DNA from 2 places in the Anabaena sp. WA102 genome. Region 1 is predicted to be linked to the other one. Evidence: predicted binding sites of a transcription regulator. Region 1 holds the regulator's gene; the other holds the start of a gene.

Region 1 (3,428 bases):
TTGCCGCTGATATTTCAGTGTTAGCACTAACATTAGGTGTATTGATGCTAGTTTTTTTCTCAGAAAGTATGAAAAATCTGGGATGGATTGCTATTTCTGTGGGTATTATGGCGGTATTTATTAGTAGTCGTGCAATTCTTAGTCCTACCAGTTTATGGCAATTTTTTCTCTCCTTAATTTGTATTACATCGGGTTATAAAATGTTCACAACTGGATACTCACCTTTTTGATTTTATTGTTTAGGAGTTAGATGATTATAGGCTTCTCAACTCCTATTTTATTTTCTATCTCTACAGGTGGACGGACACACAAATAAATCAAAGCTCCAAATAAAGGCATTACAAATAACCAAAATAATTGATTATCTTTCCCACCTCGTCGCGCCATATCATCTCCTAGTAATGTGGGAAACAATAGACTCAACATCACAAAATCTAAACTCATCACATGAATAAATCGGCTACTTTGCCACTGTTGGACAAAATCACCCCAATCGCCTTGTAAACCAGATGCGAATAAAACCGCCGCTCCTATAGTTAATAAAATTCCTAAAATGCGAGAATCTAGGATTTTCAGAAATAAATTTTTTTCACCAATAAACTTTTGATTGGGTTGTCTTAAAGCCAAATAGGGTAAAAGTGCAAAAGCACCTAATGCAAAAGCACCACTAGCGAAAGGCCAAGCTGGGATTTTTTGACCTCTACCATCAAAAAAGACGACTGCACTATATATAAAAGGCCAAATCCCCATGATATTAAATAAAGATATAATCAGAGGATTAATGCCTTGCCAATTGCCTGTAGAGAGATTTTTGATTAACTCAAAAGTATCAGGTTGTTCGGGAGGAGCAAAGAAAAAGGCATAGGAAACAAATCCTAGCCATAATAGACCAAAAGTGATTTTTCTCAACATGAATTTATGGAAATTAACTAAAAGCTTCCGAGAGATAATCTGCTGCTGCTGCAACTACAGCGATCGCACTCTCATAGTCTAACCTAGTTGGACCCAAAACTCCCACACTTCCTACTGGCACAGAACCCCGCCGATAAATAGCAGAAATCAAAGTACAAGTCCGAATAGGTTCAAGAGGATTTTCTGTGCCAATTCGCACTGTTACCTTAGACTTATTCATATCGTGCATTTCTGCTTCTTCACAAATTAAATGCCAAAGTTGGTCTTGTTCCTCTTCCAATAATTGCATAATTGTCTGTACCTGCTGTACCTGAGAAAACTCAGGTTGTCGTAAAACCTCTCCAATCCCCCGCACCATAATTTGTGTAGTTGTTGGTGCTAGAGCGCGATGAGTCAATTCTACCAAAGAACTTTTTAATAATTCACCATAAACTCTAAACTCCTGATCCAATTTACTCCAATCAAGATAGCCTATTTCTAATAAACTCTGTCCTCTTAAATGAGTATTCAAAAAGTTAGAGACAATCTGCAATTGATGATCAATTACCTCCGCTTCTGGTTTACTTTCTGGATTATGTAAAAATAAATCCATCACCTTAGAATGGGTTTCATAACTATCTGTCACCACAATTAACATAATTCGCTCTGATTCAATTTGCACCAGTTGCAAATGTCGTAACTTTGCGGTTGTGGGTTGCGGCATAGTAATTAAAGTAATACAGCCGCTCAATGTTGCTAAAATTTGGGCAGCGCCTTGTAATAAGGCCTCCAAACTGCAATCTTCCCAATGCAGATGTTTTTGTAATACGGTTTCTACCTCTTTTGCTAAAGTTTCTGATGGTTTAATTAATTGATCAACGTAAATACGATAACCAGAATCAGAAGGAATTCTACCCGCAGAAGTATGTGGTTGATAAAGTAACCCTGATTTTTCCAAAACACCCATCACACTGCGAATCGTAGCCGAGCTAACACCTAAATCAAATCCTTCAATTAAAGCTTTAGAGCCAACAGGCTCTGCTGTGGTAATATAATGACGTACAGTTGCATAAAGTATATTCTGTTGCCGATTAGTCAGATGAACTTGCATAAGTGATTTTTTTACTGAAGGCAAATCTTAATCAAAATTGGAAAAAAATGTGGTTTTTACCGCAAAAATGGAAAAAAGAATTAATTATTAATTAAAGTAAGATAGCAAATTATATACTTATATTGTATTAATTGAACACAAAATTTACTTTCAGCATTTATTTGCTGCATTTGTTATTACTACATAGCTGAAATCCAAAAAGAAGATGAATTTCTCTCTGTTTCAGTATTATCTCATAGTCTATCAACCTAAGTTGTGGTTTTAGTCACAAAATATTATTTTCTATTGATCAAAATTTTGACCGCGCCAGTAGAGGGTAGGGGTGGAAATATCTTGTTGATTCCTTCTGAATTCTGGGCGCAGGCCCTGCGCCCCTACGGAGAAGGGATACGATGATGAAATATCTTGTTGATTCCTTCTGAATTCTGGGCGCAGGGCCTGCGCCCCTACTGTTCCCTAATATTGCGGCACAGAAGGATCAACTAAAATCGAATAAGCGGAAATGCCACCCGTAATATTTTTAACATTTGTGAATCCTTGAGTAACTAACCACTGGCACATCTGAGCGGAACGCATACCATGATGACAGAGAACCAGAGTTTCTGCGTGGACATCAAAGCGAACAGGGACTTGTTGATTCCATTGCTCATATTCACTTAAAGGAAGATTGACAAAACCATCTAGCCGTGATATGGCAATTTCCTGGGGTTCACGCACATCTATTAACTGAAGGGGTTCTTCATGATTTTCAAGCCGTTTGGCTAGTTCCTCAACAGTAATTTCGGAAAAGGGTTGATCAAATGATGTATTTGTCATGCAGTTTTTCTAAAAAATCCTATACTATTCATGTTTGCAGAAAAGCTAGAAAATATAAAGAATGTGAACAGTCAACACTTAACAAAAAATATTAAACTTGGTTTCCTTATAGCTGGCATAATTACGCTTATACTAGTTTGTTTAGCTAAATTCTCCTGGTTTTCGGAAAAAAGTCCAGTTAGTCTTGTAGTTCGCAACTCTCAACCCGCTGCGGCTATATTTGTCTCCAAGTCCTCACCAGCAATGGTTTCATTATTGATCAATCCCGACGGGTTACAGAAAATAGCACCAAAAGGAGAATTTTCTCAACTCAAAAATCGTCTACTGGCAAAAAGTAATATAGATTATCAAGATGATATTAAACCCTGGTTGGGTGATGAAATTACCCTAGCTGTAACTACCATAGATATAGACCGTGATCCAGAGAACGGACTACAGACTGGGTATTTAATGGCACTTGCCACTGCAAAACCAGGGAAAAGCCGTGATTTTTTGGAGTTGTTATTTTCTAAACGGGCTTTTAGTGGGACTAATTTAGGAATTGAACGTTACAAAGGTGTCAAGGTTATTTATGATAATACCGAATATTCATCAGGCGTAAATATCCAAA
Region 2 (3,428 bases), 1.4 Mb from region 1:
CGTGATGACTTCGTAGCCCCGAAACTCTAAGTAATCCTTCACCAGCAAGATGAGGTTAGGGTCATCATCAATAAGTAGAAGTCGTTTGTGGTCTTTCATGCTGGGTTCTTTCATAACAGTGGCACTTCTCGCGCTTCGATCCATTAAGGTATTGATATAGTTATCCCGTATGTTGGATGACTTCGGATGTTGTCTTTTTTCCCACTTAACTTACTTTAACTCCCCGAAGTCTTAAAAGTGTTAGTTACTTTCAACAGACTTGCAAGTGAATGGAAAAAGTCTAGTAAGGATACGTATAGCAGTAGTCTTTATAATGCGCTATTATAGATCCATTTGAAAGTTGCAGGCTGAAAACCCTGATAAAATTATTGTCCTTGTGAATAATCACAGGTCAGTATTTTTTCAAGATGACCCTAGCTCAAAACTCGCCCGCGCTTTCATTGGTATACTGCTGCTTTACTTATCCTTCGGATGTGAAGCCTCTATTTAGAGGTTCAAAATCAACCGGGGAATCTTTTGGACAAGTATGGGTTAAAAATATAAATTTCTTCACCATACTCGTTGCCAATCTACTGGTCTTGGATGACCTACTCTAATGACTTCTGGATTTAATTGGCGATACCAGACCCCATCTAGGTAAACTACTATTATCGTTCTAGAACAACAAACACGCAAGTTTTTGACTTGGGCTGTGAAGATGCCTATGGAATAACTATGTGTTAACTGATGGGTTGATCGCTCTCCCAGTCCTTGTTAACAACATTACCAAGTTCTAGACTAGCCGATTTATAACAGAATTGAGCATTTATCTGTTTTGGGTAATGGGTAATGGGTAATGGGTAATTGGTAATGTTCCCTGTTCCCTGTTCCCTGTTCCCTGTTCCCTAGTAGTTTTAGGGATGAAAAAACTGTTTGTGGATCATTGTGATGTTACTCATTGAGTAGATCCCTGATTACAGTTCTATAACAATTTTCCAAGTTTGCAAATAAAGTTGTCCATATCAAAATATTCATTACTTACGCAACAAACCCTGACAACTAAAATAATTGGATATTTGCACTTAAGTATCGCCACCCTAATCTTAGTTCGGAAACCCGTACACAAGCCATGATTGCTATTGGGTCATAGATAAAGCTAGATTAGCACTCATGAGTCGAGAGTGCTAATTTAGCAAGAAATTTTGTATGGCAGCTGTATCTCTAAGCGTTTCCACCGTTAAGCCCCTGGGCGATCGCGTTTTCATCAAAGTGAGCGCCCCCCAAGAAAAAACCGCAGGCGGTTTGTATTTGCCCGATAATGCCCAGGAAAAACCCCAAGTAGGCGAAATCGCCGCTGTTGGTCCTGGCAAGCGCAATGACGACGGTACTCGTCAAACAATGGATATTAATGTTGGCGATAAAGTGTTGTACTCCAAGTACGCTGGCACTGATATCAAGCTGGGTACAGATGAGTATGTACTCCTTTCAGAAAAAGACATTTTAGCGATCGTTAACTAATTGGGACTGGGTGATGGGTAAGGAGTTTTCCTAATTACCTGCTCACCATTCACCAATTCTTCGCAAAATTTAATTAATTTACCACCGGGATTTAGACTTATTATGGCAAAGCGCATTATTTACAACGAAAACGCCCGTCGCGCTCTAGAGCGTGGTATTGATATTCTCGCTGAAGCTGTAGCTGTTACCCTTGGTCCAAAGGGTCGTAACGTGGTTCTAGAGAAGAAATTCGGCGCACCACAAATCGTGAATGATGGTGTCACCATCGCTAAAGAAATTGAATTAGAAGACCACATCGAAAATACTGGTGTAGCTCTAATTCGTCAAGCTGCTTCTAAAACCAATGACGCTGCTGGTGATGGTACAACCACAGCTACCGTTTTGGCTCACGCTATCGTTAAAGAAGGCTTGCGGAACGTTGCGGCTGGTGCTAATGCAATTTTATTGAAGCGCGGTATTGATAAAGCATCTGCGTTTTTAGTCGAAAAAATTGCTGAACACGCTCGCCCTGTAGAAGATTCTAAGGCGATCGCTCAAGTTGCGGCAATTTCTGCTGGTAACGACGAAGAAGTCGGTAGCATGATTGCTCAAGCTATGGACAAGGTGGGTAAAGAAGGCGTAATTTCCCTAGAAGAAGGGAAGTCTATGACCACCGAATTGGAAATCACCGAAGGTATGCGCTTTGATAAGGGTTATATTTCCCCTTACTTCGCTACCGATGCAGAACGGATGGAAACCGTTTTTGATGAGCCTTATATCTTGTTAACTGACAAGAAAATTGCTTTGGTACAAGATTTAGTTCCTGTACTCGAACAAGTAGCTCGTTCCGGTCGTCCTTTGGTAATTATTGCTGAAGACATTGAAAAAGAAGCTTTGGCGACTTTGGTAGTTAACCGTTTACGCGGTGTCCTTAACGTGGCTGCTGTGAAAGCTCCTGGTTTTGGCGATCGCCGTAAAGCTATGCTAGAAGATATCGCTGTCTTAACTGGTGGTCAACTTGTCACCGAAGACGCTGGATTGAAACTAGATACAACCAAACTAGAAAGCTTAGGTAAAGCTCGTCGCATCACCATTACCAAAGACAGCACCACAATTGTTGCTGAAGGTAATGAAGCTGCTGTGAAGGCTCGTTGCGAACAAATCCGTCGTCAGATGGATGAAACCGAATCTTCCTACGACAAAGAAAAACTGCAAGAACGTTTGGCTAAATTGTCCGGTGGTGTCGCTGTAGTTAAAGTTGGTGCAGCTACCGAAACCGAAATGAAGGACAAGAAGCTGCGCTTGGAAGATGCTATCAACGCTACCAAGGCTGCTGTAGAAGAAGGTATTGTTCCCGGTGGTGGTACAACCTTGGCTCACCTCGCTCCTCAATTGGAAGTTTGGGCGCACAGCCACCTCAAAGATGAAGAGTTGACAGGTGCTTTAATCGTCGTTCGTGCTTTACCTGCTCCTCTGAAGAGAATTGCAGAAAACGCTGGTCAAAACGGTGCCGTAATTGCGGAAAGAGTGAAAGAGAAGGATTTCAACATTGGTTTCAATGCTTCTACCAACGAATTCGTTGATATGTTGGAAGCTGGTATTGTTGACCCCGCTAAGGTAACTCGTTCTGCTTTGCAAAACGCTGCTTCTATCGCTGGTATGGTGTTGACAACTGAATGTATCATTGTTGACAAGCCCGAACCTAAAGATGGCGCTCCTGCTGCTGGCGCTGGTATGGGTGGAGATTACGATTACTAAAATCTTTTAGTAGTTTTCCTAGTTTGAATAATGGCCGCTTCCGTAAGGGGGCGGCTGTTTTTTTGTCTCACGCAGAGGCGCAGAGGCACGGAGAGAATATTGAGTTTTAATTCAACTTATAGATAAAATTTCATCAAGTTTACTTTTTAAGTCCGGGGATACCATTAATGGATTGTAAACTTCTCCCTGATAAG

Evidence for each region. Region 1 encodes HrcA, which represses chaperone genes, less so after heat shock. Its sites were predicted from a motif close to TTAGCACTCNNGANTCNNGAGTGCTAA; they were not measured.
Region 2: groES (co-chaperone GroES) is a predicted target of HrcA. The motif match lies at 1,141-1,167, and genes of this name have one in related genera.

The regions. Positions count from the first base shown of each region.
Region 1 is NZ_CP011456.1:956,066-959,493, reverse strand. It holds gene AA650_RS03850 (hypothetical protein) at 1-230, shown strand, start outside; gene AA650_RS03845 (hypothetical protein) at 247-912, opposite strand; gene hrcA (heat-inducible transcriptional repressor HrcA) at 926-2,002, opposite strand; gene AA650_RS03835 (rhodanese-like domain-containing protein) at 2,459-2,818, opposite strand; gene AA650_RS03830 (DUF3352 domain-containing protein) at 2,849-3,428, shown strand, end outside.
Region 2 is NZ_CP011456.1:5,276,450-5,279,877, reverse strand. It holds gene AA650_RS23225 (response regulator transcription factor) at 1-144, opposite strand, end outside; gene groES (co-chaperone GroES) at 1,186-1,497, shown strand; gene groL (chaperonin GroEL) at 1,600-3,234, shown strand; gene AA650_RS23210 (hypothetical protein) at 3,346-3,428, opposite strand, start outside.